2 regions of the Mesorhizobium sp. M1A.F.Ca.IN.022.06.1.1 genome follow, and region 2 is predicted to be linked to the other one. Evidence: predicted binding sites of a transcription regulator. Region 2 holds the regulator's gene; the other holds the start of a gene.
The links. The regulator PhoB, encoded in region 2, activates phosphate uptake and scavenging genes when phosphate is short. The targets are predictions, from matches to a motif close to TGTCATNNANCTGTCAT.
Positions count from the first base shown of each region.

Region 1: EJ078_RS02475 (RNA degradosome polyphosphate kinase) is a predicted target of PhoB. The motif match lies at 12,387-12,403, and genes of this name have one in related genera.

Region 1 is NZ_CP034455.1:493,456-508,349, forward strand. Features, by position in the region: gene EJ078_RS02415 (hypothetical protein) at 1-75, shown strand, start outside; gene EJ078_RS02420 (TetR/AcrR family transcriptional regulator) at 121-780, opposite strand; gene EJ078_RS02425 (NIPSNAP family protein) at 773-1,654, shown strand; gene EJ078_RS02430 (alpha/beta hydrolase) at 1,655-2,491, opposite strand; gene choX (choline ABC transporter substrate-binding protein) at 2,488-3,426, opposite strand; gene betI (transcriptional regulator BetI) at 3,535-4,146, shown strand; gene EJ078_RS02445 (LysR family transcriptional regulator) at 4,153-5,112, opposite strand; gene EJ078_RS02450 (cupin domain-containing protein) at 5,218-5,700, shown strand; gene fumC (class II fumarate hydratase) at 5,832-7,229, shown strand; gene EJ078_RS02460 (DoxX family protein) at 7,521-7,943, shown strand; gene EJ078_RS02465 (DoxX family protein) at 8,072-8,494, shown strand; gene ppx (exopolyphosphatase) at 8,499-10,034, opposite strand; gene EJ078_RS02475 (RNA degradosome polyphosphate kinase) at 10,031-12,226, opposite strand; gene EJ078_RS02480 (zinc-finger domain-containing protein) at 12,467-12,712, shown strand; gene EJ078_RS02485 (FAD-dependent monooxygenase) at 12,739-13,968, shown strand; gene EJ078_RS02490 (amino acid ABC transporter ATP-binding protein) at 14,117-14,894, opposite strand, start outside.
Region 2 is NZ_CP034455.1:3,678,211-3,693,104, forward strand. Features, by position in the region: gene pstS (phosphate ABC transporter substrate-binding protein PstS) at 1-444, shown strand, start outside; gene pstC (phosphate ABC transporter permease subunit PstC) at 508-1,494, shown strand; gene pstA (phosphate ABC transporter permease PstA) at 1,498-2,349, shown strand; gene pstB (phosphate ABC transporter ATP-binding protein PstB) at 2,346-3,149, shown strand; gene phoU (phosphate signaling complex protein PhoU) at 3,170-3,874, shown strand; gene phoB (phosphate regulon transcriptional regulator PhoB) at 3,894-4,583, shown strand; gene EJ078_RS17650 (ROK family transcriptional regulator) at 4,900-6,135, opposite strand; gene xylF (D-xylose ABC transporter substrate-binding protein) at 6,482-7,522, shown strand; gene EJ078_RS17660 (sugar ABC transporter permease) at 7,759-9,123, shown strand; gene EJ078_RS17665 (ATP-binding cassette domain-containing protein) at 9,137-9,937, shown strand; gene EJ078_RS17670 (CHASE domain-containing protein) at 10,069-11,694, shown strand; gene EJ078_RS17675 (YMGG-like glycine zipper-containing protein) at 11,779-12,024, opposite strand; gene EJ078_RS17680 (hypothetical protein) at 12,130-12,432, opposite strand; gene EJ078_RS17685 (hypothetical protein) at 12,549-12,719, opposite strand; gene EJ078_RS17690 (sensor histidine kinase) at 12,946-13,977, opposite strand; gene EJ078_RS17695 (DUF1328 domain-containing protein) at 14,158-14,322, opposite strand; gene EJ078_RS17700 (response regulator) at 14,492-14,894, opposite strand, start outside.

The DNA of each region.
Region 1 (14,894 bases), 3.1 Mb from region 2:
GCGCGGCGCTACGACGAGGGGACGAGCGCGCAGAGCGAAGTGGGGTTCGAGACGATCAAGCCGCTGAGGGAGTGAAGGCTGCCTTTCAGTCAGGGACTTACGATGATCCTCATACCGGCATCAGCGGATTGCCTGCTGCCGCACCACCCTGCGGCGTCGTCTGGCGGGCGAACCGTTCTGTGATGGCGGGGGCTCGACCCGCTCCAAACCCCCCAGGCACTGCCGCAACACACCGGCATCCTGCTCGGCCTTGGCCATCGACATGGCGCCGGAGTAAGCCGCCACCGTCAGCGCGGCAAAGCGGTCGGGATCGGTCCCACCTTCCCGGCCGGCCTCCTGATCGGCGCGCACCTTGTCGGAGATCGCCCGCCGCCAGCCGGCGAAGATATCGGCCAACGCAATACGGAAATCGGGATCGGCGAGCGACAGCTCATGCGCCAGATTGTTGAGCGGGCAGCCGCGCACATAGCCCTGCTGCTCGAGCGCGGCCGCTACCGCCTCAAACACGGCGCGCACGCCCTTGCGCGCCGAAGGCGCCGCCCGCACCGGCTCGATCCAGGTCTCCTCAACCGCGGCCGCCACCCGCTCCTCGATCACCGCCAGCGCCAGCGCCTTCTTGGTCGGGAAATGATGGTGCAGCGCGCCGCCGGTGACGCCGGCCGCCGCCATCAGGTCGCCGAGGCTCGAGGCGTGGTAGCCGCGCGCCTGGAAGCAATCTTCCGCCACGTCGAGCACGCGCCGCCGCATGCCCTGCGGATCGTTGGTGCGCTTCTTGCGCATCGCCACCTCCACCTTTCCCCGTCGGAGAGAAGGGGAAGAACGTAGCATATTGACAAAACAGGACAACCGGTCTGTTTATAAACAGGATGAACACCCTGTTTTCGAGAGTCTAGCCATGAACAGACCTTCCCGCCTTGCGTCGCCGATCGTGGAGCTCAGGCAATACACATTGAAACCCGGCGATCGCGAAACGCTTATCGCGCTGTTCGACCGGGAGTTCATCGAGAGCCAGGAAGCCGTGGGCATGACCGTTATCGGCCAGTTCCGCGACCTCGATCGTCCCGACATGTTCGTCTGGCTGCGCGGCTTCGCCGACATGGAGGCCAGGAGGAAAGCGCTCACCGCCTTCTATGAGGGCCCGGTGTGGGCCGAGCATCGCGACGCCGCCAATGCGACGATGATCGATTCCGACGACGTGCTGTTGCTGAAGCCCGCGTGGCCGGACGCCGGCTTCGACCTGTCGAGGCGGGAGCGGTCGACCGTGAGCGAAGGCGAAAACAAAAGTGCGCAGCCTCACTTAGACGGCATTGTTGAGATTTCGATTCATCATTTGCGCCACGGCATGGAAACCGGCTTTGCCGAGCGTTTCCGGGCGGAAATGGTTCCGCAACTGACGGCCAGCGGGGGCCGGCTGCTCGGCGCCTTCGTCAGCGAGCATGCCGAAAACACTTTTTCGCGGCTGCCGGTGCGAGCCGGCGAAAATGTCTTCATCGCAGTCATCGGTTTCGACGATGGCGACGCCCATGCGAACTATCGGTCCGGCCTTGGCGCTTCTCCGGCATGGCAGGCGGTTCGCCAAACCATGCAGGCTGCTTCGACGCAGCCGGCAGAGACGTTGCGCCTCACGCCGACGGCCCGATCGCTGTTGCGGTAGTCACTCGGCTGGCAGCACGTCGGCTATTGCCTTGGCGACGAAGGCCGGGTCTTCCCAGTGCGGATTGTGGCCGCAGTCCTGCGCCCAGACGAGACGCGATCCGGCAAGCGCCTCGGCCAAAGCCTCCTGGTGCGCTTGGCCGAAGAGGGGATCGCAGGCGCCGGCAATGATCAACGTCCGGACCCGCACAGCCCGCGCCGCCGCGGTCAGATCCGTGCGGCGGATTTCTTCGAGAATGGCGCGCCAGCGCGCCGCCGGCATCGCCGAAGCGTCCGCCGCCAGGCCGGCAAGAAGGGCCCGCGGCACGCCGGACCCGCAGGCGTGCCACCAGTCGTAGAACGGATCAGTCGGCGAGATCGGGTCGCGCAGTTCCGCCACGCCGTCAACCAACGGATGGTCCGGCGCGAAATCTGCCTTCAGCGCCCCGGCCAGGATGACCAGCCCGCCGACCAGTTCCGGATGCCGCGCGGCCACCTGCATGGCGACCATGCCACCCAGCGAATGGCCGAGAACGACCGGCCGGGCGAGCCGCAGGTTGCGGATCAGCCCGGCGACATCGTCGGCGAAATCGGCGATGCCAAAGCCCCTGCCCGCCTGCGAGGCGCCATGGCCGCGCAGGTCCGGCATGACCAGCCGCCGCGCGGAAAGATGCGGCGCCAGCAACGAGAAACTGCGGCTGGTGTCGGTGAAGCCGTGCACCAGGACGAGCGGCGGTTCCGAGCCGGCGACCTCGACATAGGCGAGGTCGAGGCCACCGACATCGACGAATCGCTTGCGGCCGGCCCAGGCGTCCTGCTCGCCCCCCTGTCCCGACAGATCCAATGCCGCGGGCCTCACAGTCCAAGCTTTTCCTTGACCGCGGCGAGGCCGGGCTTGCCGTCGAAGGTGGTGACGCCGGCAAGCCAGGCGTCGACACGATCCTTGTTGAGCGTGATCGACCTAAGCGCCGCTTCCTCCGGCTTCATGCCGTCATTGATGAGGTAGCCCATGCCGACATTTTCCAGATCGATGTCGAAGGCAAGGTTCTTCAGGAACTGCGCCACGTTCGGGCACTCCTGCAGGAATCCCTTGCGCACCTGGGTCGTCACCGTCGCGGCGCCGAAATTCGGGCCGAAGAACTTGTCGCCGCCGGTCAGATACTTGAAGTCGTACATCGTGTTCATCGGATGGGGCGCCCAGCCCTGGAAGACGATGAACTGCTTCTCCTTGATCTCGTAGCCGACCTCCGAGAGCATGCCGGCTTCGCTCGATTCGACCACCTGCCAGCCGTCGAGCTGGAACTGAGGATCGGCGATAGCATCCATCATCAGCTGGTTCGAGCCGGGCTCGATGCCGTACATCTTCTTCCCGAACTTGTCGGCGAATTTGTGCAGGTCGGAGAGATCCTTGACGCCGGCTTCCCAGACGTAGGTCGGCACGGCGAAGGTGTATTTGGCGCCGACCAGATTGACCCGCACATTCTCGATCGAGCCGTCCTTCCTGTAAGGCTCGTAATAAGTGACCATCGCCGGATCCCAGTAGCCGAGGAACAGGTCGAGGTCTTTGTTCTTCATGCCTTCGTAGATGACGTTGATGCCAAGCACGTCGCTCTGCGGCTCATAGCCGAGCGCCTGGAGCAGGACCTTGGCCACGCCCGTCGTGAAGGCGAGATCGTTCCAGCCGGGCTCGGCCATTCGCACCACCTTACATTCCTCCGCCTCGGCCGCCTGAACGGTTTGAGCGGCCACCATCAAGGCAGCGAGACAGACGCCATTCGCAAGCAAGCGCACCATTCCGGTTCTCCTCTGTTGACCATTTGGTCATGTTATTGTCCCAGTGGTCAATGATTGATCTGAGCGGGCGAAAATGTCAACATGGATTCGCAAACATGGATCGATCCGGTGAAGCTCACACGTCTCAGCGACATACGCCGCAAGGAGTTGCGGCAAGCGGCCTTTGCGGTGCTCGAGCGCGAGGGCATTGCCGGCGCCACCTTGGAAAAGGTCGCGGCCCAGGCCGGCGCCTCGAAGGGCATCGTGCTGCACTATTTCCGCAACAAGCAGGAATTGTTCGAGCACGCGATGCGCGAGGCCAATGCAGTGCTGTGCAACGCGGTGGTGGCGCGGCTCAAGCGCGCGCGAACGCCGATCGAGCGGCTGGACGCGGTGATCGAGGGCAATTTCGAGGAGCATTTGTTCCTGCCGCCGCTCTGTCACGCCTGGCTGTCGCTCTGCGCCGAGGTGCCGCGCGACGAGAAGCTGGCGCGCATCCAGCGAGTGATCCACGCGCGCATGCGCTCGAACCTGTTGTCCGGCCTGCGCGGCCTCGCATCGCCGGAGTTGGCCGCGGAGATCGTACTCGGCGTCACCGCTCTGATCGACGGGCTGTGGCTCAGGCTTGGCCTGCAGCCGGGCAGCGTGTCGCGCGCGCAGGCGGTCCGCCAGGTCAAGGACTATGTCGCGGGGCGGCTCGCGCTGCGCCAGCCCGCGGCCATCGGCCTGGCGGCCGGATAACAGAGTCTACTCCCCGACCTCATCCTCCAGGTTGCGGAAGCCGAGCGCCTCGACTTCCACCAGGATCTGCTCGCGGATCCAGCGATGCGGCGCCTCGTCGTCATGGCGGGCGTGCCAGTACATCCTGACCGCCGGCGAGGGAATCGAGATTGGCGCCCCGTAGATGCCGAGCGGCAAGGATTTCGCCGCCACCGCCGCGAACTGCATTGGAACGGCCGCCAGATAGGGTCCGCTCGCCACGGCCAGCGCGACCGCCTGGAAATGCGGCAAGGCAAGCGTGACCCGGCGCGTCCGGCCCATCTTCCCCAGCGCGTCATCGGTGAAGCCCGACATCGAGCCGTCGATGGAGCGCAGCGCGTGCGGCAGCTCGCAGAAGAGATCGAGCGGCACCTGCTCGCCTTCGGCGATGCCGGCCCGATTGAGCGCTGCATTGCCCTTCGCCGCGATGACGGCGAAGGGCGAGCCGAACAGCGGTACGCTGGAAACCCATTCGGCGACTTCCAGGGGACGCTCCAGCGCCACGTCGATTTGGTCCTCCTGCAACAGTTTCGAGACGTCGCCGATGGCGCTGTCGAGGAAGCGGAACGACACTGATGGCGCCACCGCCGCGATGCGCGCGGCAAAGGGCGGCATCAGGAGCATGGAAAAGAAATCCGCGCCCATGAAGGTGAAGGTCCGCTCCAGCCTGGCCGGATCGAAGTCCTTCGCCGGCTGGAAAGCACGCTCGATCTCGCGCAGCGCGGCACGCACAGGCCCGGCCAGGCTTTCGGCGCGTGGCGTCGGCACCATGTCGTTGCCGCGCCGCACGAAGAGCTGGTCGTTGAGCGTATGCCGCAGGCGGTTGAGCGCGGCACTCACCGGAGGCTGGCTGAGGCCGATCTGCTCGCCGGCGCGCGTCACGCTTTTCTCGCGCAAAAGCGCGTCGAGCACCCTCACCAGGTTGAGATCGAGCGCGTTCAAATTCATCGCATCAATTCAGTCCATATGATCATTCGATTTCCATCTCCCACGCGTCGCTGGTTAGTTCGCCGTCGACGCCGCTTCGCCGGCCCAACACAAAGCAGAGACACTATGACAATGATCAACCGGACCATCGCAGGCAAGGAACTCCTTTGGTTCAACAACACGCTCGTCGCCATCCAGGTCTCTTCGGCCGACGGAGAGGACGGCATCTGCGTCATCGAGCATCGCCTGCCCTATGGCGATTCCCCGCCGCTGCATATGCACCGCAACGAAGACGAGGTATTTCACATCCTCGAAGGACAAATGCGTTTCCAGATCAACGGCCATGAGCGGGTCGTGGGCGCGGGCGAAACCGTCATCGCGCCGAAGGGCCTACCGCATACATACAGGGTCGAATCTCCGCAAGGCGCGCATACGCTCACCGTCACGAGCGGCTCGGATTTCGAGACGATGGTGCGCCTGGCGAGCCGCCCCGCCGAACGGCCGGACCTGCCGCAGCCGGGGGCGCCGACGCCCGAGATGATGGCGACGCTGACGAGACTCTGCGCCGAGAACGGCATCGACATTGTTGGACCGCCGATGGAGGGCTGATCTGGCCCACAAGGGGGGAGATCGGCAACCCCCTTCAACCAATTTGCATCTTCCTCGCCCGCAATCTCCGCTTGAAGGGTTTTGTGCAACGCGATACGCCCTTGCGCAAATCGACAGACCGGAGATTTCCCGTGAGCGCTGAGAAGACCAGAACCGAAACCGATACATTCGGTCCCATCGAGGTCGCGGCCGACCGCTACTGGGGCGCGCAGGCGCAGCGTTCGCTCGGCAATTTCAAGATCGGTTGGGAAAAGCAGCCGGCCTCGATCGTGCGCGCGCTGGGCATCGTCAAGCGCGCCGCGGCCGAAGTGAACATGGAGCTGAAACGGCTGGATCCAGCCATCGGCAAGGCAATCGTGGACGCCGCGCAGGAAGTGATCGACGGCAAGCTCGACGACCATTTCCCGCTCGTGGTCTGGCAGACCGGTTCGGGCACGCAGTCCAACATGAATGCCAATGAAGTGATCTCCAACCGGGCCATCGAGATGCTCGGCGGCGTGATGGGCTCCAAGAAGCCCGTGCACCCGAATGACCACGTCAATATGAGCCAGTCGTCGAACGACACCTATCCGACGGCCATGCATGTCGCCTGCGCTGAGCGGGTCGCGCATCACCTGATCCCGGCGCTACACCATTTGCACAAAGCGCTCGACGCCAAGGCCCGCGCCTTCAACCACATCATCAAGATCGGCCGCACCCACACGCAGGACGCCACACCCCTTACGCTCGGCCAGGAATTCTCCGGCTACGCCGCGCAGGTCGCGTCGTCGATCAAGCGCATCGAGCAGACGCTGCCCGGCCTGCAGGAACTGGCGCAGGGCGGCACCGCGGTCGGCACCGGGCTCAACGCGCCGGTTGGCTTTGCGGAAAAGGTGGCGGACCGGATCGCTGCCATCACCGGCATCGCCTTCGTGACGGCGCCGAACAAGTTCGAGGCGCTCGCAGCACACGATTCCATGGTGTTCTCGCACGGCGCGATCAACGCGGCGGCGGCGGCGCTCTTCAAGATCGCCAACGACATCCGCCTGCTCGGTTCAGGCCCGCGCTCGGGCCTCGGCGAGCTGTCGCTGCCGGAGAACGAGCCGGGCTCGTCGATCATGCCGGGCAAGGTCAACCCGACGCAGTGCGAGGCGCTGACGCAGGTCTGCGTGCAGGTGTTCGGCAACAATGCCGCGCTAACCTTCGCCGGCAGCCAGGGCCATTTCGAGCTCAACGTCTACAACCCGCTGATGGCCTATAATTTCCTGCAGTCGGTGCAGCTGCTTGCCGACGCTTCCGTATCCTTCACCGACAATTGCGTCGTCGGCATCGAGGCGCGGGAAGACAACATCAAGGCGGCGCTGGAGCGCTCGCTGATGCTGGTGACGGCGCTCGCCCCCACCATCGGCTACGACAACGCCGCCAAGATTGCCAAGACCGCGCACAAGAACGGCACCACGCTGCGCGAGGAAGCTCTCGCCACCGGGCTGGTCAGCGAGGCCGACTACGACCGGCTGGTGCGGCCCGAGGACATGACGCATCCGGGGTAGTTCTCGCGGCGCGGACAGGCCAAAGGGGTCGTCGTACCAGGGCGAAGACGACCCGATCGGGCGTTTCGGCTAGTCCCCGAGGTCTGCGACTGCAACCCCAACCGATAGTTTGGCTATTTTGCGGGGGCACAATTTACTCGTTAATCCCAATCCGCCGACACGATTTTCGCGCGCGTCCGCCGGTCACCGAAACATACTGCCTGTGAACAATGTGTCGCCGCATCGGCGGCTTTGGTGAACAGTCTTCATCGTCTATCTCACTGGGCATTCAACCCGTTCGGAGACTCGCCAATGTCCATCAACACTTCCGCCGCCGGTACCAGCATCGCGTCCAACAGTTCCACCACCATCCTGCTCGGCCGTATCCTGCTCGCCGTCATCTTCCTGCTTTCCGGCTTCGGCAAGCTTACCGCCATTTCCGGCACCGCCGGCTATTTCGGCGCCCTCGGCCTGCCGCTTCCGACCGTGACGGCCGTCGTGGTCGGCCTCATCGAGCTGCTCGGCGGCCTTGCCATTCTCGTCGGGTTCCAGACGCGGATCGCCGCCTGGTTGCTCGCCATCTTCACGATCGCTACCGGCCTGGTTGCTCACACCGGCTGGGCCGACCAGATGCAGATGATCCAGTTTCTAAAGAACCTCGCCATCACCGGCGGCTTCATCCTGCTCGCCTCCTCCGGCGCCGGCGCCTATTCGATCGACGCCAAGCGCGGCTGATCTCCTTCCCCTCCCAAGCTGAAATTGGCGGCGCGGAATTTTTCGCGCCGCTTTTTCGTTTTTCGATTGCAGGCGTACACTGCACCGAGAGCCGGTGCATTCCCGGATACCGGCAAGGGAGGTGGGCCATGAACCGCAACGCGTTGCTTCTCGCCTCGCGGCTCCTGCTTGCCGCGCTGTTCGTGCCCTCGGGCTTCCAGGTGCTGACCAACTTATCCGGCACGATCGATTACTTCACCGGCCTCGGCCTGCCGCTACCGACCCTGGCGGCCTGGGGCACCGGCCTGTTCGAGCTGATCGCCGGACTTTTGATCCTTGTCGGTTTTCAGACGCGGATCGCGGCGCTGCTGCTTGCCGCCTTCACTATCGTCGCCGGCTTCATCGGCCATTTCGGCCAGGGCGGCGAGGATGCGACCCTCACCTTCATGCACCATCAGATGCTGATGAAGGACATTGCCATTGCCGGGGGCTTCCTGGCGCTCGCCATGGCCGGCGCCGGCGCATGGTCGGCCGACGGCCGCCCTTTTGGCGTCGGTGCCGAGATCACCTGATCCGTCACTTGACGGAAATGCTCGGCCCGCCCTCGACCGCCAGCACCAGCCGGCGGTTGGTGATGCGCGCCAGCTGCGCCAGCCGCCCGGCAGGTCGTTCGCCATAGAGGTCGGCAAGCGACGCCGGCAGCACCAGCGCAAGCGCACCGTTGCCGCGGCTTTCCCATTTCAGCCGCGGCATGACCCCGGGCATCGCCGCCGTCAGCAGATAGACGACGCGCATCATCGCCGCCAGCGCACGGGCGCGCTCGAGCATGCGCGGCGGCGCCAGGGTCTTGATCTCGGGCGCGATCGCATCGTTGAAGATGCCGTCATGGCGATAGGCGTTGGTCAGGGCCAGATAGGCGCGGCCAGGATGGTCGACGCCGATAAAGGACGCATGCGCGATGATGTTGAGCGACTGCCGGCCGCGATATTCGGGATGCGCCCGCCAGCCGATATCGGCAAGCAGGCAGGCGGCGTGGCGGTAGCGCGCCTCATCCACCGTCTCGTCGATGCCAAAGGCCTTGAAAGCCTTGTCCGTCCATTCGACGAGGTCATGCGCGTGATGGACCGAGCGCGAGCGCAGCAGCGCCAGTTCCTCCGCCGCGGAGATCAGCGGATCGGCCTTCTGCTCGGCGGCGTCGAGCAGCGAATAGAGGAAGCCTTCGCGCACGCCCTGCGCCGAGACGACGATCTTCGAGGGCTGCATTGCCGCCATGATTTCCTGCAGCACGACCGCACCGTAAGGCAGCAGCGAGCGGCGGTTCTTGGAGACGCCTTCGATGCCCTTAACCTTTTCGACCTCGCCCTTGGCCACCTGCCTAAGGAAGTTCAGGGCGCTGTCGGCGGCGATCTCGTAATGATGCATGACGCCGAGCGGGTAGTTGGTCATCTCCATATGCAGCCGGGCGAGGTTTCGCCAGGTTCCGCCGACGGCGTAGAACACCCTGCCCTGCCCACCCTTCAAAAGCCTCGCCCGCGCCAGCTCCTGGCGCGCGATCTTCTGCGCCTGGACGAGAGAGTTCTTCGCCATGTCCTGCAGGCGCAGGCCGCCGAGCGGCAGCGTGATACCGTCGCCGATCGCCTCGCCATTGATGTCGACGAGTTCCAGGCTGCCGCCGCCAAGGTCGCCGGCGATGCCGTTGGCCGGATAGAAGCCGGAAATGATGCCAAGCGCCGAATAATGCGCTTCCTGGCGGCCGGAAAGCACGCGGATCTCGGTCTTCAGCACATCCTCGGCGCGGTGGATGAAGTCCGGGCCGTTGACCGCCTCGCGCGCGGCCGCGGTCGCCAGCACATAGATGTGCTCGGCGCCGGCTTGATCGGAAAGCGCGCGAAAACGGCGGAACTCCTCCATCGAGCGCGTCACCGCCTCGGGATCGAGCTTGCCCGTCGAAACGATGCCGCGGCCGAGGCCGGCCAGCATCTTTTCGTTGAACAGCATCGTCGGCGAGCGGGCCAGCCCTTCATAGACGACGAGGCGGATCGAGTTCGATCCGATGTCGATGATCGACAGCGGCCGCCGGTCCTGGAGCCGGCCCTGGGAGACTGAAATCACGCGGCGGCGTTCTTCTTGCGGCGCTTGAACTGTGCAATGCGCCTTGGCGCATGCGATTTCAGCGCGTCACCCCGTCCGGAAAGACTCGGATTGGTCATGAAATATTCCTGCGCGTTGAACGGTTCCTCGCCCTCCTCGAGCGCAGCGCGCCGGGAGGTGCCATCAGCCAATACGTCGAAACTTTGCTGATTGTCCATGATGTTGCCGAGCATGATCTGGCCAAGCACTTGTTCATGCACAGTCGGATTGGTGATCGGCACCAGGGTCTCGACGCGGCGGTCGAGATTGCGCGGCATGATATCGGCCGAGGAGATGTAGACGATCGCTTCGTCGGACGGCAGACCGTGGCCGTTGCCGAAGCAGTAGATGCGGCTGTGCTCGAGGAAGCGGCCGACAATCGACTTCACCCTGATGTTCTCGGAAAGACCCGGCACCTGCGGCCTCAGGCAGCAGATGCCGCGCACGACGAGATCGATCTCGACGCCGGCGCGGCTGGCGTTATAGAGAGCGTCGATGACGGTCGGATCGACGAGCGCGTTCATCTTCATCCAGATACGGGCCGGCCTGCCCTCGAGCGCATGGGCGATCTCCTCGGCGATGTGCCTCAGGATGCGGTCGCGCAGCGTGAACGGCGACACCGCAAGACGCATCTCCTCGGCAGGCTCGGCGTAGCCGGTGATGAAGTTGAAGATCTGCGCGACATCGCGCGCGATCGTCGGGTCGGTGGTGAAGAAGGACAGGTCGGTGTAGATGCGGGCGGTGACCGGATGGTAGTTGCCGGTGCCGAGATGCACGTAATTGCGCAGCCGGCCGTCCTCGCGGCGGACCACCAGCGACATCTTGGCGTGGGTCTTCAACTCCAGGAAGCCGAACACGACCTGGACGCCGGCGCGCTCGAGGTCGCGCGCCCAGCGGATATTGGCCTCTTCATCGAAGCGCGCCTTGAGCTCGACGAGCGCCGTCACCGACTTGCCGGCCTCCGCCGCGTCGATCAACGCCCGCACGATCGGGCTGTCGTTCGAGGTGCGGTAGAGCGTCTGCTTGATGGCGACGACTTCCGGATCGGCCGCCGCCTGGCGCAGGAACTGCACCACGACGTCGAAGGATTCGTAGGGGTGGTGGACGATGATGTCCTTCTCGCGGATGGCGGCCAGGCAGTCGCCGCCATGCTCGCGGATGCGCTCGGGAAAGCGCGGGTTATAGGGCGTGAATTTGAGGTCGTCGGGCGGGATGGCGACGATCTCGGAGATCTGGTTGAGCGCCAGCGGCCCGGTGAGCACGCTGATGCGGCTCGACGACACTCCGAGCTCGCCGGCGACGAAGTCGCGCAACTCGGCCGGCATCAGCGTGTCGAATTCGATGCGGATGACGGAGCCGCGGCGGCGGCGCTTCAGCGCCGTCTCGAACAGGCGAACGAGGTCTTCCGATTCCTCCTCCACCTCGATATCGCTGTCGCGGATGATGCGGAACGTGCCCGAGCCCTTAACCTCATATCCAGGGAAGAGCTTGCCGATATAGAGGCCGACCGCTTCTTCCAGCGGGATGAAGCGGACATGATGCTTGCGGTCGGGCAGACGGATGAAACGCCGCAGCGCCACCGGCAAGCGCAAGAGCGCGCTCATCTCCTCGCCGTTCTTGCGGTGGCGCAGCTGCAGCGCCATCGAGAAACCGAGATTGGGGATGAACGGAAACGGGTGCGCCGGGTCGATCGACAGCGGCGTCAGCACCGGGAAAACCTGATCCTGGAAATGCTCCTCCAGCCACGCCTTCTCGTCCTTGGTCAGGCCATCGCGGGGGATGCTTTCGATGCCTTCCTTGTTGAGCAGCTCCATCAGGGCCGACAGGCTCTTCTGCTGGTCTTCCTGCAGGCGCTCGACCTCGCGCAGCAATTGCTCCAACTGCTGCTCAGGCGTGCGGCCGTCCGGGCTCTTCAACGCGATGCCCTCGCGCACCTGACCGGCGAGGCCGGCGACGCGCACCATGAAGAACTCGTCGAGATTTGCGGCCGAGATCGACAGGAAGCGGACGCGCTCGAGCAGCGGGTGATGCTCGTTCAGCGATTCCTCGAGCACCCGGCGGTTGAACTGCAGCCAGGAAAACTCGCGGTTGACGAAACGGTCTGGATTGCCGCCGTCCGGGCTCGCCGCCTCGACGGTGATGAACTCGCTCTGCACCGGCTTCAGTTCGTTCATGGTTCCTGCTCTTGGCCACAACGTCGTTCTTTGAGCGCCATACGCCGCCGGACGCGCTATGCACGCTCTAACACGCTTTTATGACGCATGATGTCACGGAATCGCTTCGTTTCCGGCCTCATGCGCTTAACCGGCTCAACTTATCCTCTGCCAGCCTTTTGCGACAGTTTCATTTCATCGATCTTGCAAACCGGCCGGTTATGATCCAGATGCAAACGGGCCGAACTGAAGGAGACGACGATGGCAGGCGGTACCATTCCCCATTTCCAGAACGACGCGGGCCATCCGGCGATCGATATCGGCGTCAAGGAATTCATGTGCACCGGCGCCAACCCGCCTTTCGACCACCCGCATGTATTCCTCGACATGGGCGACGACAATGAAAAGGTCTGCCCTTACTGCTCGACGCTCTACCGCTATTCGCCGAAGCTGAAGGCGACGGAAACCGAGCCTGCCGGCTGCCTCTATATCGACCAGGCCGCCTGATCGCGGATCTGGGTGACCGCTAGACCATGGAGGAGGCGCGGTCCCGGCAGGTCGTCATCGCCGGGGCCGGTATCGCCGGACTGACAGCAGCTCTTGCCTTTGCCGAACACGGCCATGCCGTCACGGTGCTGGAACAGGCCAGCCAGCTCGAAGCGGTGGGCGCGGGCATCCAGCTTTCCCCCAACGCCACCCGTATGCTCAGTCGGCTCGGCGCGCTCGACCGGTTGCGGCTGAGCGCGATCCGCCCGGAAGCGGTGGTGCTGAAGGGCGCTGCCACCTTGCGCGAACTGGCGCGCGTGCCGCTCGGCCAGGCCGGCGAAGAGCGTTGGGGCGCGCCCTATCTGGTGGCGCACCGCGCCGACCTGCAGGCGGCGCTGACGGCGCGGATGGCGGAGCATCCTGAAATCCAACTCGTCACCGGCGCGCGGGTAACGGACGTCGCTGTTCACCCGCAAGACATCGCCGTCGCCGCCGAAACGGATGGCGGCAGCATCGAGGCCGCCGGCGGCCTGCTGATCGGCGCGGACGGCGTCTGGTCGTCGGTTCGCAGGCTGCTTGCGGGTCGAGAGCCGGCCTTCGGGAAGAACCGCTTCTCGGGCGAGCTGGCCTGGCGCGCAACGGTTGCAGCGACAAGCGCCGCCGGCCAGGCTTTTGCAGCAATCGCCGCCGGCGACTGCATCACCGCCTTCCTCCATCCCGGCTTCCATATGGTCGCGTATCCGGTGAGCAAGGGCAGCGCCTTCAACCTGGCCGCCTTCACCAAGGGCGAGCGCATCGCCGAAGGCTGGTCCGGCCATGCGGACCCCGCCATCCTCGCCAGCGCCATGCGCGGTACGTCGCCGGCGCTGGCAAGGCTTGCCGGGCTTGCCGGGCCATGGACGGCGTTTCCGATCCACACCGTCGAGCAACGTCGCTGGACGATGCCGCAGGGCGTAGCCCTGATCGGAGACGCGGCGCACGCCATGACCCCGTTCGCGGCGCAGGGCGCGGCGATGGCGATCGAGGATGCCGCGATGCTCGCCGATCTGGTCGCCGAATTCGACGGCGATCCGCGGCAGAGCCTCACCACATGGGAAAATCTCAGGCGGCCGCGCATCGAGAAGGTGCTCAGACGCGGCGCACTCAACCGCATGGCCTGGCACGCATGGGGCCCGGTTGCGATCGCGCGCAACCTGGTGCTGGCGACGCGCCCGGCGGAGAAGCTCGCGGGAGATTTGGACTGGCTCTATGGCTGGGAGGAGCGGAACAGGCGGTGAGGCGTTCGCTGCAGCGGTGTCCTGCACGACCGCCAATGCTACCGCGCCTCGACAACTATGGAAGGCGAGACCGGCAGCGCGCTTCACCAACCGGTCGCTCAAAAGCCCGGCCGTTGGCGGCCGGGCTTCTCGAATTGGCGTCAGAAGCTCAGTGCAGGATCTGCGACAGGAACAGTTTCGTGCGCTCATGGCGCGGATTATCGAAGAACTCGGCCGGCGTGTTCTGCTCGACGATCTGGCCCTGATCCATGAAGATCACCCGGTTGGCGACCTTGCGGGCAAAGCCCATCTCGTGGGTGACGCACAGCATGGTCATGCCTTCTTCGGCAAGGCCAACCATCGTCTCCAGCACTTCCTTGATCATTTCCGGGTCGAGCGCCGAGGTCGGCTCGTCGAAAAGCATGATGCGCGGGTTCATGCAGAGCGAGCGGGCGATCGCCACGCGCTGCTGCTGGCCGCCGGAGAGCTGTCCAGGATATTTGTTGGCCTGCTCCGGGATCTTGACGCGCTTCAGGAAATGCATGGCGATTTCCTCGGCCTGCTTCTTTGGCGTCTTGCGCACCCAGATTGGCGCCAGCGTGCAGTTCTCCAGGATTGTCAGATGCGGGAACAGGTTGAAGTGCTGGAACACCATGCCGACCTCGCGGCGCACCTCGTCGATCTTCTTCAGATCGTTGGTGAGTTCCTTGCCGTCGACGATGATCTTGCCCTTCTGGTGCTCTTCCAAGCGGTTGATGCAGCGGATCATGGTCGACTTGCCGGAGCCGGACGGACCGCAGATGACGATGCGCTCGCCGCGCATCACCTTGAGGTTGATGTCCTTCAGCACATGGAACTCGCCATACCATTTGTGCATGCCGACGATGTCGATGGCGACATCTGTCGTCGAGATGTGCATCTTCTTGGCATCGACCTTGAGGTCTTCC
Region 2 (14,894 bases):
GTCGCCAATAACGTAGCGCAGACCGGTGGCGCGATCGGCTATGTCGAGTATGCCTATGCCAAGCAGAACAAGCTCACCTCTACCGACCTGATCAATAAGGACGGCAAGAAGGTAGAGCCGACCGCTGCCGCGTTCTCGGCCGCTGCGGCCAATGCCGACTGGAGCTCCAAGCCTGGCTACGGCGTCATCCTGGCCAACCAGGCTGGTGCTGCAAGCTGGCCGATGACCTCCGCGACCTGGATCCTCGTCTACCAGAAGCCCGACGATGCTGCGGCCACCACCGAAGCGCTCAAGTTCTTCGCCTGGTCCTACGCCAAGGGTGACGACATGGCCGCCGAGCTGGACTATGTTCCGATGCCCGACGCGGTCGTGAAGAGCGTCGAGGAAATGTGGAGCAAGGACATCGTCGACAGCAACGGCAAGCCGCTCTACTCCGGCATGTAATTCCTCCGGAGTAAGGAGGGCGCCTCGGGCGCCCTCCTGTCTCTTTCGAAATGCGAGGGGCAAATGACAGCCGTTTCCGAAGCCGTGACATCGTCCGCCATACGGACCAGGGAAGCGACGGTGCGCCGCTTCGCCCTGACCGACACGATCTTCCGAACGGTCACGCGCCTCTCCGCCATACTCGTGCTGCTTCTTCTCGGCGGCGTCGCGGTCTCGCTGATCGCCGGCTCGTGGGAGGCGCTGTCGAAGTTCGGCTTCTCCTTCCTCACCACTGAATCCTGGAATCCGGTCACCGAGAATTTCGGCGCGCTCGCGCCCATCTACGGCACCGTCGTCACCTCGGCCATCGCCATCCTCATTGCCGTGCCGATCGGCATCGGCATCGCCGTCTTCCTGACCGAGCTCTGCCCGCGCCCGCTCAGGCGCCCGATCGGCATCGCGGTCGAGCTGCTCGCCGGCATTCCCTCGATCATTTACGGCATCTGGGGCCTGTTCGTCTTCGCGCCATTCCTGCAGACGACGGTACAGCCATTCATCATCAATCTTTTCCACGGCATACCGGGTCTCGCCAGCCTGTTTGCCGGTCCGCCCTACGGCATCGGCCTCCTGACGTCGTCGCTGATCCTCGCCATCATGGTGCTGCCCTTCATCACCTCGATCACCAAGGACGTGTTCGACACGGTGCCAGCGGTGCTGAAGGAATCGGCCTACGGCATCGGCTGCACGACCTGGGAAGTGACCCGGCGTGTGGTCATTCCCTATACGCGGGTCGGCATCATGGGCGGCGTCATGCTCGGTCTTGGCCGCGCGCTCGGCGAGACGATGGCCGTCACCTTCGTCATCGGCAATGCGCACCGCATCAGCGCCTCGCTTTTTGCGCCCGGCACGACGATCTCGGCGACCATCGCCAACGAATTCACCGAAGCCGACGGCGAGCTTTACACGTCCTCACTGGTGGCGCTCGGACTGATCCTGTTCATCATCACCTTCATCATCCTCGCGCTCGCACGCTACATGCTGTTGCGCATCGATAGCCGCACGGGAGCCTGACCGATGTCGACAGCCGCATCGCTCCACCGAAGCCGGAAGCGCAAGAACGCCGTGATGATGGCGCTCTGCACCATAGCGGCGGGCATCGGCCTCGTCTGGCTGGCGCTGATCCTCGGCGCCCTTCTCTATAAGGGGCTCTCGGGTGTCTCGCTTTCGGTGTTCACGGAAATGACGCCGCCGCCCGGCGACGCCGGCGGCCTGCTCAACGCCATTTACGGCAGCATCGTGATGACCGTGATCGGCATCGTCGTCGGCACGCCGATCGGCGTGCTCGCCGGAACCTATATGGCCGAGTACGGGCGCTTCTCGCGCCTCACGACGGTGGTGCGCTTCATCAACGACATCCTGTTGTCGGCGCCATCGATCATTGTCGGCCTGTTCGTCTACGAGCTGATGGTGCGGCCGTTGGGTCATTTCTCGGCGATCGCCGGCGCGGTGGCGCTGTCGATCCTGGTGATCCCCGTCGTCGTGCGCACCACCGAGGACATGCTGAACCTTGTGCCCAACGCGCTGCGCGAGGCCGGCACCGCCATCGGCGCGCCGCGCTGGGTGGTGATCCGCTCGGTCGCCTATCGCGCCGCACTGTCCGGCATCGTCACCGGTATATTGCTGGCGATCGCCCGGATTTCGGGCGAGACGGCGCCGCTGCTCTTCACCGCGCTCAACAACCAGTTCTGGTCGAGCAATCTCAACGCGCCGATGGCCAGCCTGCCGGTGACCATCTTCCAGTTTGCGCTGAGCCCTTATGAGGAATGGCAGCAACTGGCCTGGACGGGCGCACTGATAATCACCCTGACGGTTCTCGGGCTGAGCATCTTCGCCCGCAGCCTTACCGGACGCAGAGAGGACAGATGAAACCGATGTTGTCCACCGACCTGAACGTAGCCGAGACGACCGCCGAGAAGGCCAAGATCGAAGTCAAGAACCTCAACTTCTACTATGGCCAGTCGAAGGCGCTGAAGGACATCAACCTGTCGCTGCCCGAGCGCAGCGTCACCGCCTTCATCGGACCTTCGGGCTGCGGAAAGTCGACGCTGCTGCGCGTGCTCAACCGCATCTACGAGCTCTACCCGAAGCAGAGCGCCGAAGGCCAGGTGCTGCTCGACGGCAAGAACATCCTCGACCGTTCGCAGGACCTCAACCTGCTCAGGACCAAGATCGGCATGGTGTTCCAGAAGCCGACGCCGTTCCCGATGTCGATCTACGAGAACATCGCCTTCGGCGTCAGGCTGTATGAGAAGATCAGCAAGGCCGAGATGGACAATCGCGTCGAACAGGCGCTGAAGCGCGCCGCGCTGTGGAACGAGGTCAAGGACAAGCTCAACGCCAGTGGCCAGAGCCTTTCGGGCGGCCAGCAGCAGCGGCTCTGCATCGCCCGCACGGTGGCGGTGAAGCCGGAGGTCATCCTGCTCGACGAGCCGGCATCGGCGCTCGATCCGCTCTCGACCGCCAAGATCGAGGAGCTGATCGACGAGCTGCAGGCCGACTACACGATCGTGATCGTCACCCACAACATGCAGCAGGCGGCGCGCGTCTCGCGGCAGACGGCGTTCATGTATCTCGGCGAGCTGATCGAATTCGACCGGACCGAAAAGATTTTCACCTCGCCCCGCGAGAAGCGCACGCAGGACTACATCACCGGCCGCTTCGGCTGAGTTCATACGAGGACATAACCATGGCCCATACGGTCGCTTCCTTCGACGAGGATCTGAGGCAGATCAGCCAGCTCATCCGCGACATGGGCGATCTTGCCGGCTCGATGGTCGGCGCGTCGACCAAGGCTCTGCTGAATTCCGACAACGCGCTGGCGCAGCGCGTGGTCTCCGACGATGCCATCATGGACGCGCGCCAACGCGAGCTCGACGATCGCGCCATCACGCTGATTGCCAAACGCCAGCCGATGGCCGACGACCTGCGCAGCGTCGTTGGCGCCATCCGCATGGCCGGCGATCTCGAGCGCATTGGCGACCTTGCCAAGAACATCGCTAAGCGCGTCGGCTCGGTCGGCGTCAGCGCCGCGCCGCGCGACCTTTCGCACTCCATCGATTCGATGGCGCAGCTGGTGCTGATCCAGGTGCAGGGCGTGATCGAGGAATACGCGGCCGGCGACGCCACGGCGCTCGCCAAGCTCCGCAACGACGACGAGCGCATCGACGTCAAATACACCGCCGTCTTCCGCGAGCTCCTGACCTACATGATGGAGGATCCGCGCAACATCACGGCTTGCACGCATCTGTTGTTCTGCGCCAAGAATCTGGAGCGCATAGGCGACCACGTCACCAACATCGCCGAGAACGCCTACTATGTGCTGACCGGCGCGCAATTGCCCGCGAATCGTCCTAAGCAGGACGAGACGGCGATGTCGGCGCCGGCGGCCTGACAGCGAAGGTGCCTGCTAAATGATCGCGCCACGCATCATGGTGGTGGAGGACGAGGAGCCGCTGGGGGTGCTGCTCCGCTACAACCTCGAATCCGAGGGCTATCAGGTCGAGGTGGTGACGCGCGGCGACGAGGCCGAGATCCGCCTGCAGGAGAATGTGCCCGACCTTCTGGTGCTCGACTGGATGGTGCCGGCGGTGTCCGGCATCGAGCTTTGCCGGCGCCTCAGGATGCGGCCCGAGACCGAACGCCTGCCGATCATCATGCTGACCGCGCGCGGCGAGGAAAGCGACAGGGTGCGCGGCCTCTCGACCGGCGCCGACGACTATCTGGTCAAGCCGTTCTCGACGCCGGAATTCATGGCCAGGGTCAAGGCGCTGCTGCGCCGCGCCAAGCCGGAGGTGCTGTCCAGCGTGCTCAAGGTCGGCGACATCGTGCTCGATCGCGAATCGCATCGCGTCTACCGCAAGAAGAGCGAGATCCGGCTCGGCCCGACCGAGTTCAGGCTGCTGGAATTCATGATGCGGCATCCCGGCCGGGTGTTCTCGCGCAGCCAGCTGCTCGACAATGTCTGGGGCGAGACGATCTATATCGACGAGCGCACCGTGGACGTGCATGTCGGCCGCCTGCGCAAGGCGGTCAACAACGGCCGCATGCCGGACGTCATACGTACCATCCGTGGGGCGGGCTACGCGATCAGGGAAGATTAGATCCAGGGCACCGAAGGTCTGACGGGTTCTATCTGCGCTGGCGGGTTATCGAGACGCTGGTGCTTCGCCGTCCACGGGCGGAGCACGAAGCGTCGCGACGCGGCGCAGACCCGACGATCCACGCGACTTCCACGCGCCGCGGCGGTGCAGAAATTCTGCTCCGCTCATCCGACGATTGAGGTAATGGCATGGATTCCAGGGTCTCCGCGACGGAGCTTCGCTCCTGCTCCGCCCTGGAATGACGAAGCTGCGGGGCCTTCGCTAATCTCCGGCGTCTGCAGGACGCACAGAAGACAACGATCGCTATCGAAGCTGCTCAGGCCACGTTCTTGCCCGCTCTTGCCTGCACGCCCGGGGCGAAAATCTCCTGGTCGACGAAGGTCAGCGCGCGCACGGCGCAGCCTTCGCGGATCAGCGGCAATTCGTTCGGCTCGGTATCGAAGGAGATCGAGTTTGAATGCTGGCCTCCGGCGGTCTGGCCGATCGCCTCGCGCAGCGCCGGCTCGATCAGGTCAAAGGCGGCGGCGCTGACGCCGACCATGGCGACCGGCGCCGGGTCGATCAGCGCGAACAGGCTGCCAAGGCCGAAGCCCAGCGCCTCGCCGGCCCGGCGATAGGCCTCGCGCTCCGGGCCATCCGTCTCGCGCGCCTTGGCGGCGAGCGCCCGCATGTCGGCGTCGCCGACATCGACCGGCTCGGCGTCCTCGCTCATCTTCATGGCGCTGCGCCAGATGGCGTAGTTGCCGGCATAGGCCTCGACGCAGCCGCGGCGTCCGCAACGGCAAAGCGCGCCGCCCGGGCGATGGATCATGTGGCCGAACTCGCCGCCGGAAGAATGTGTGCCGGTGAACAGCTCGCCCTTCAGAACCAGGCCCATGCCGATGCCGTGGGAGAGCAGAATGGCGATGAAATTGTCGCGATAGCGGTGGGGATCGCGCCACTGCAGCGCCACAGCCATCATGTTGCAGTCGTTCTCCATGGTGGCCGGAATGCCGAATTCCTTTTCAAGAATGTCGGCGAAGGGAATGTCGGTCAGCGGCGTGATCGGCGACCACAGCATGGCGCGGGCATGGGAATCGGTGATGCCCTGGATGCCCATGGCGATGCGGGCGACGCTGCCGACGTCGAGGTCCGGATCGTCCAGCCGGCGCCGCACGATCGCCAAGCATTCGCCGATCAGCTCGTTGCGCGGCATGGTGAGCGTATCGAGGCGGCGCTGCTCCTCGGCGATGACCTGGCCCGCATAATCAATAACGGCGACCGAGAGGAAATTGAGCGACAGCACCACCGTTACCACCGCCGCCGCCTCCGGCTTGAGCGCGAGGCCCACCTGTGGCCGGCCGCGCTTCAGAGACGCGGTCTCGCTCGGCTTGCTCTCGGCCAGGATGCCTTCCTGGATCAGATCGGAAGAGATCGCCGAAATGGTCGAATGGCTGAGCCCGGTGGTCGCGGCGATTTCCGTGCGCGACGGCTGGCCGGCCCGGCGCACGGCCGAGAGCACCATGGCGCGGTTGCGCCGGCGCAGATCGTCGTGGCGGATTCCGACCGACATTTTTGTCTCCTCCCAGTCAGCGCGGCCTCTCGATCATGCACAGGACTCGGCGACGCGCCAGATCGGTTCAGTCCCGCACGCCGGCACCCGAACCGTCCTGGTCTTACAAGTTTCGGTGGACCGGGCTGCGCCTCCTCCGAACTGTTGCGCGATAGTGGCAGAAGCGGTCGGCACTGTCATTATTTATTGCGGGTCTCGAAAAAAGTACGTGACCACCTCAAAAACCGTCAGAATTGCAGTTGACAGCGCTTTAGCGTTAGATCAGTATTTTTTCGAGGCTCGAAAAAAAGCCTCATCGCCTTCGGGCCAGTCTGGGTCGCGCCGCGAGGGGCGCAGGGAGGATATCATGAAGAGATTCGCAGCCGCCATTCTGGCGGGCGTCGCCATGTCGTTGACGTTGGTGTCGGTCGCGCAGGCGAAGGACAAGGTGATCGGCGTTTCGTGGTCCAATTTCCAGGAAGAGCGCTGGAAGACCGACGAAGCGGCGATGAAGAAGGCGATCGAGGCCGCCGGCGACAAGTACATATCCGCCGACGCACAGTCCAATCCAGGCAAGCAGCTGACCGACGTCGAAAGCCTGATCTCGCAGGGCGCGAATGCGTTGATAATCCTGGCGCAGGACGCCTCCGCCATCGGGCCGGCGGTGCAGAAGGCACTCGACGAAGGCATTCCGGTCGTCGGCTACGACCGCCTGATCGAGAACAAGGACGTGTTTTATCTGACCTTCGACAACAAGGAAGTCGGCCGCATGCAGGCCCGCGAGGTGTTCAAGGCCAAGCCCGAGGGCAATTACGTCTTCATCAAGGGCTCGGGCGCCGACCCGAACGCCGATTTCCTGTTCTCCGGCTCGATGGAAGTGCTGAAGGAAGCCATCGACAGCGGCAAGATCAAGAATGTCGGCGAGGCCTATACCGATGGCTGGCTTCCCGCCAATGCGCAGAAGAACATGGAGCAGTTCCTGACCGCCAACGACAACAAGGTCGACGCGGTGGTGGCGGCCAATGACGGCACCGCCGGCGGCGTCGTCGCGGCTCTGACGGCGCAAGGGCTGGCCGGCACCGTTCCGGTCTCGGGCCAGGACGGCGACCATGCCGCGCTCAACCGCATCGCGCTCGGCACCCAGACGGTGTCGGTGTGGAAGGACGCGCGCGAGCTCGGCAAGCACGCCGCCGAGATCGCCTCGCAGCTCGCCGACGGCAAGAAGATGACCGACATCGCGGGCGCCAAGGACTTCACGACGCCTGGCGGCAACACCGTCAAGTCGCTGTTCCTGACCCCGGTCGCGATCACCAAGGATAATCTCAACCTCGTCATCGACGCGGGTTGGATCAAGAAGGATGAAGTCTGCGCGGGCGTTGCCGCCGGCAGCGTCGCGGTCTGCAACTAAGCTGGCCGTCAGGTTCAAACGCAGCGCCGCGGCCCGACAGCCGCGGCGTTTCTCCAAAGGCTTTCGGGCGTACTGAAGCCGGAGACCATTGGGGCAGTTCACTGTCCGGCAGGATCGCCGAACTGCTCCAGCCGTTTGTTTCCGCGCAATTCCAGGCGGCCACGCACTTTTCCTGGAATTGCTCTAGCATCGTGGTCCGGCATCCGCGCCAGACGGCAAGCCGGTGGGAGGAGATCATGACCGATACGACCTCTGATACGCCGGCCAACCCGCCGGCGGATCGCGCGCGGGCTTCCGAACTGAGCACCGTCGGGCGCTTCCTCAAGGCGACCGAGCTCGACACCCGCATGCTCGGCATGGTCGGCGCGCTGCTGATCATCTGGATCGGCCTGCATGTCATCTCGAGCCTGCGGCTCGGCGTCAATCCGCTCGATTTCGACAGCCGAACGTTCCTGACGCCGCGCAACCTGTGGAACCTGTCGGTGCAGACCTCGGCCGTGGCCATCATGGCTTCCGGCATGGTGCTGGTCATCGTCATGCGCAACATCGACCTCTCCGTCGGATCGGCCGAGGGTTTGATCGGCATGGTGATGGGCTTTGCCCAAGTGCATTTCCTGGTGCGAATGGTTGGGCTCGAGCTTGGCAATCCCTGGATCTGGGTGCTGGCACTGTTGATCGGCCTGGCGCTCGGCCTGCTGATCGGCGCCTTCCAGGGCTTCGTCATCGCCTATCTCGAAGTGCCGGCCTTCATCGTGACGCTTGGCGGGCTGCTGGTCTGGCGCGGTGCTGCCTGGTGGGTCACCAGCGGCCAGACGGTGGCGCCGCTCGACGCCACCTTCCAACTGATGGGCGGCGGACCGGCCGGCTCGATCGGCGCCAAATGGAGCTGGATCGTCGGCGCCGTCGCCTGTGTTGCCGTGGTGTTTGCGCTGTTCAACGGCAGGGTGCAGCGCAAGCGCTTCCGTTTTCCGCTGCGTCCGATCTGGGCCGAGACGCTGCTCGGCGCGGTCACCTGCGCTGTCATCATGGGCGCGGTGTGGCTGGCCAATTCCTATCCCTGGCCGGTCGGCATCGTGAACCGCTACGCCGCCGCCAACAACCTCACGGTCCCCGAAGGCGGCCTGTTCATCGCCCACGGCATCGCCATTCCGGTGCTGATGGCGATCGCCGTCGGTCTCGTCATGACCTTCATTACCAAGCGCACTCGCTTCGGCCGCTATGTCTTTGCCATCGGCGGCAATCCGGAGGCGGCCAACCTTGCCGGCATCAACACGCGCTGGATCACCATGAAGGTGTTCATGATCATGGGTGTGCTGGCGACGATCGCCGCGGCGATATCGTCGGCGCGGCAGAATTCATCGACCAATGCGCTCGGCACGCTGGACGAGCTCCTGGTCATCGCCGCGGCGGTCATCGGCGGCACCTCTCTCGCCGGCGGCTCGGGAACCGTGCTCGGCGCTATGCTTGGGGCGCTGCTGATGCAGTCGCTGCAGTCCGGCATGGTGCTCCTCGGAGTCGATTCGCCGCTGCAAAGCATCGTCGTCGGCGCCGTGCTGGTCATCGCGGTCTGGCTCGACACCATCTACCGCAAGCGGGTGTGAAGGAGGCAGCATCATGGCAGACAAGAACGCTCCCGCCGGCGCCCCGCTGGTCGACATGCGCAACATCTCGATCGCCTTCGGCGGCATTCGCGCCGTCGACGACGCCTCCATCGATCTCTTCCCCGGCGAAGTGGTGGCGCTGCTCGGCCATAACGGCGCCGGCAAGTCGACGCTGATCAAGATACTGTCCGGCGCCTACAAGCGCGATGCCGGGCAGATCTTCGTCAACGGCGAGGAGGCAGCAATCTCCAACCCGCGCGACGCCAAGAAATACGGTATCGAGACGATCTATCAGACGCTGGCGCTTGCCGACAACGTCGACGCCGCCGCCAATCTTTTCCTCGGCCGCGAGCTGATGACCGCCTGGGGCACGCTGGACGACGTCGCCATGGAGGCCGAAGCGCGCAAGGTGATGGGCCGGCTCAATCCGCGCTTCCAGCGCTTCAAGGAGCCGGTGATCAAGCTGTCCGGCGGACAGAGACAGTCGGTGGCGATCGCGCGCGCGATCCTGTTCAACGCGCGAATCCTGATCATGGACGAGCCGACGGCAGCGCTCGGCCCCCAGGAGACGGCCCAGGTCGGCGAACTGGTGCGGCAACTCAAGGCCGACGGCATCGGCATCTTCCTGATCAGCCACGACATCCATGACGTGTTCGAGCTGGCGGACAGGGTCTGCGTCATGAAGAACGGCCAGGTCGTCGGTACGGCGCGCACCAGCGACGTGACCCAGGACGAGGTGCTCGGCATGATCATTCTGGGCAAGTGCCCGCCAGGCGCCATGCCAGGCCCGGGAGCGCTGAAAATCGCGGCCTAAGACTATAAATTGGTTGGCTAATTTGCGACTTGTTTGATGAGCCAATCGCGGCGTTGGGTTGGCCTTGCCATTGTATTGGCGCGGAGACTTGCCCATAAAGGTGGCCAACCATCCATGGGCCGCATCCTGCATTGAAAAAGCTTTTCCCGATCGTCGCCTTCATCGCCGTCGCGCTGATCAGCCTGACGATGGCGGGGTTCGCCTATTTCGCGACCCAGGAGGCGGCACGCATCAAGTTCGAGGGAACCGCCGACGATGCGCTCAACCGCATCGAGAGCCGCATCGACCTGCATCTGTCGCTGCTGCGCTCGACCCAGGCGCTGTTCGATGCTCGTAACGGCGATATCACGCGCGGCGAGTTCAAGGCCTTCCTCACCGCGCTCGACATCGACGACAATTTCGCCGGACTGCGCGGCATCGGCTTCCTGAGGCTGGCCAAGGCCGGCGACGAGGCCACGCTCGAGCGCGACATCCTGCGCGCTCGCGGTTCGGCCCACCCGGTCTATCCGGCAATCACGCAGCAGCAATGGCGCACGCCCATCGTGCTTTTCGAGCCGCTCGATACCTCCAACCAGTCGATCATCGGCTTCGACATGTTCAGCGACCCGGCACGGCGGGCGGCAATCGAGAAGGCCATGGCCGACGACCAGCAGCATGCCAGCGGGCTCGTTCAACTTGGCCAGGGACAAGGGCTGGAGCAGACCTTCCCCGGATTTCTGGTCTTCGTGCGGCTGAACGTGGAAACGGCCCCGGACGTCATCGATGCCAGCCGCTCCTCGACCGCCGGCTTCCTCTACGCCTCCTTCCGCGCACGCGATCTGTTCCAGGTGGCGCTCAGCAAGGCTCCGCTGCTGCCGGTCAACGTCGAAATCTTCGACGGCCAGCCGGGTGCCGACAATCTCCTGTTCCGATCGGAGGCGCCGCCGGCCGAATCGCTCGGCGGAAAGCTGCTGGCGCGCCGGGATATCGTCGTGGCCGGCCGGCCCTGGACCGTCCTGTTTCGGCCGACGAGCGCTTTCGCGCTGCCGTCCTCGCGCGCCATCCCGGTGATGCTCGGGCTGTTCGGCCTGCTGCTCGCCGGGGCGATTGCCTTGGTGGCCCGCTATCAGGAGCGCGCCTACGAGGCGAAGTCGCTGCTGCATGAGGCCACGGAGAAGAGCCTGCTGGAAAAGGAGCTGATCCTGCAGGAGATGAAGCACCGCATCAAGAACTCGATCACCAGGGTGCTGGCGATCGCACGGCAGACTGCTTCGCAGGCCACCGACGTCAAGGAGTTCTCGGCATCATTCTCGGCGCGGCTGCAGGCGATGGCCGCGTCGCAGGACATGCTGACACGCTCGCGCTGGCAGAAGGCGGACCTCGGCGACCTGCTGCGCACGGAGCTTGGGCAGGTGTTCGGCAAAGAGCTTTCCGAAGGCATATTGTCGGGGCCGGAAGTGCTGCTTGACGAGACGACGACGCAGGCGCTCGGCCTGACCTTCCACGAGCTTGCCACCAACGCGCTGAAATATGGCGAGGCCGGCAACTCGGTGGGCGCCCTGAAGGTCGAGTGGCGGGTCGAAGGACGTGGCCGGGAGCGGACGCTGGTGCTCGATTGGCGCGAGGCCGGGCAGAAGAAACTGGAGCCGCCGGCAAAGACCGGTTTCGGCACCAAGCTGATCGATCTCAATGTCACGCGCGAATTGCGCGGTACGATCAAGCGCGACTACCGGGCCGACGGGCTTAAGGTGGAGATCCGAATACCTCTGCCAGGCTGAGCGCCCGTCAGTCAGGGTCCAACGAGGATCTACCCGGGGACCGCTGGTCGGGCCCCCGGGTAGATGACTGTGTCTCGCGGAAAATCAGTTGCAGCGGGCCTTGTATCTCGTGCCGTCAGAGCGGCGATACACGCAATAGCCATTGCGCAGGTTGCGAACCAACAGGCCGGACCCGGCGCCCACAGCCGCGCCGATCAGCGCGCCCCTGCCGCCGCCGACCAGGCCGCCGACGCCGGCGCCGATCAGGCCGCCCCCGACGACGTCCTGCTCGGTCGTGGTGCAGCCGCTGACGGCGACCACGGCAACCATGGCAATGATCATTTTCCGCATAAATAGCTCCTCGCTTTTGTCCTCACTTTCGGCAGTGCCAACCGCCGTTTAGCACGAAAAAACGGGCTTTGCCTGCCCGATCTTGTTATTGCTGAAGAGAGTGTCTTACGGGCGTGCGCCGTTTGACGCGACAAGCGCGCCGGAAGTTTCCAGCGACGCGACGAGCCTGCCGTCGGGACGCACGGTCCACAGCAGTTGATCGTAGTCGTCTTCAAGTGCCGGATCGACGGCAAGGCACTCGCCCATGACACGCGGCGTGCGCCCCTGCATGTCGCCCAGCGCAAACGGCCGTTCGGCGATGCAGGCCTCGAAAGTCTCGAAGACGCTGACCGGCACCGACAATTCGCGGCAATCGGTCATGGTGTCCGAGCAGCCAATGACGAGGAGCAAGGCGGCGATGTGTTCCACGGGTCGAATCCTCCCGCCGCAAAGAACGATTGTTGCCGCTCAAAAGTTCCTGCTCGGCGGCGTCGGCGCGCAATGGCGCGTGCCCTTGGCGCCGGCCGGCTGCTCGATTGGAAAGATCAGGCCAGTTGCCAGGCCGCCGCCAGCACGAGAGCAGCAACAAGCGCGACGGCGCCGAGGCGAAGCGATGGATGGGAGGAACGGGGCGAGGGCCGTGCTTCGGTGTCCTGGAAGCCGCTCATCGAGACGCGGGCGGCCTGCTCCAGCCTGTTCATATCGGCAATCATCATTCGGTTCCTCCCAAATCGCGGTGTGATTGCGCGGCTGGGTTTGCTGTGTCGCGAGCTGGTTCAGCGCCTGACGGGATCGCCGATCCGCTCCAAGGTTTTACGCAACTCGGAAGGGCATTGCGCGCTATCCTGGAGTTGCTTCTGCCGGGGAAACACAATCGGATTTTATGGTGAATGGCAGGTTAACGCCTCTCCGGCGGCTGTCTGTTGCCCAAGACGTGGTTGTTCATTCTATCTCGAAATTGCCGCGCGGGATGGTCAGGCGATATTCGAGACGATCGTCGTCGATATCGAGACTGGCGGAGCCATTCAGCGACGTCGGCACGACGCGTTCGAGGGCGACGCTGCCAAAACGATTTTCGGTGCGCCGACCGGCGCCGATCCTTTCTGTCCAAATCAGCAAAAGGCCAGGCGAAGTCTCGCTGCCGGCCGCGATCCTGGCGCTTACCCTGATCCGCCCGTCAGGCTGCGACAGGGCGCCGTAGCTTACCGAATTCACGGCCAGCTCGTGCATGGCCAGTCCGATATGAAGGGCAGCGTTCGGATTGAGGTAAGGGTTCTCCCCATCGAAACGCAGGCTGCGACTTGGATCGGCGCTATAGCGGCCGACCTGGCCGGACACGAGCTCACGAAGCGCCGCTCCCCGCCAGTTGGAGGATGTCACCAGATCCTGAGACGAGGCGAGCGACTGGATACGGCCGCGAAAGTGCGTCAGAAAATCGCCGAGCGTCTCCGAGTAGCGTCCGGTCTGGGTGGCTATGCTCTGGATGATGGCCAGAAGATTCTTCGAGCGATGGCTGACCTCTCGCAGCAGCGTTTTCAGCGTCTGCTCGCGGCGCTTCTGCTCCGTCGTCTCGACCATGGTGGTGACGACGCCCTGAACCTCGCCGGAGTCGCTGCGATCGGCATCGATCCAGACATGGAACCAGCGCACGCCGTCACTGTCGGAAATGCCGAGCTCGAGGCGATCCGGGTTGCCGGTTTCAATCACCTTGCGCTTGGCTGCGCCTATGCGCTCGGACTGCGCGGGGGAAAGCGCATCCTTGCCCTCGGCCGTCTCGCAGGCCCACGGGGCCCGCATGTTGCGCGCCCAGACGGTCTTCATTTCACGATCCTGGTAGAGGACCGAAATTCCAGCATTGTGGAGCGCGTGGAGTAGCGCGCGACCCACCTGCATCCCGCTTTCCGCCGGATGCATCGCGATCACTTCGTCGCTGTGCTCTTGCGTATAGTCCTTCTCTGAGGCCTTGGAACGCATTCGATACTTCCCGCATCCAGGCGCGAACGGCTTACGAGGATTGCTGCCCCGGTCTTGACCTACTGATGCTTATGCTGCCCAAAAGCGGTCCGCCGGACGACATCCTTTTGGGGACATCGCCCGGCGGTGGCTGGAAACCGTTTGAGGGGTGCGGCTTCCAGTGTTCGGCACTCCCCCTGGTCAGGTTCTCCTGACGAGGCCGGCGATGAGTGAGATCACCAGGAAAGCAAGGAAGACGAAGAACAATATCTGCGCGATGCCAGCCGACGTGCCGGCGATGCCGCCGAACCCAAGCGCGCCGGCGATGATCGCGACCACAAGAAAAACGAGCGCCCAGTACAGCATGATATCTCTCCTTCTAACGTCCTGGAAAAAACGTGGCTGGATGGCGTTTGTTCCACCATTTGCGGAAAAAGACGATCCCCTGAAAATGCGTCACGGATGGGACTCCGCGCCGCATCATGCGAGGCGCTGGCGCCTCGCATGAGAGCTCAATGATCGGACATTGCCGCAGTTAGGCCGCGGCTTTCGCCTGGCGGTCGAAGAACAGCGCCTGACTGATCAGCGCCTTGACCATGTCTGGATTGAACGGCTTGGTCACCAGAAACGCAGGTTCGGGACGCTCGCCGGTCAACAGGCGCTCAGGGAAAGCGGTGATGAAGATCACCGGCACCGGCGTCGAGGACAAGATCTCATTTACCGCCTCTATGCCCGAGCTGCCATCGGCGAGCTGGATGTCGGCCAGCACCATTTTCGGACGCGTCTTGCCGAAAACGGCGACCGCCTCGGCGTGCGTGCGGGCGGTGCCGACAACGCGATGGCCGAGGCTTTCGACCATCTCCTCGATGTCCATGGCGATCAGCGGCTCGTCCTCGATGATCAGCACGTCGGTCGCGACCTGGCGGGAAATCTCGCTG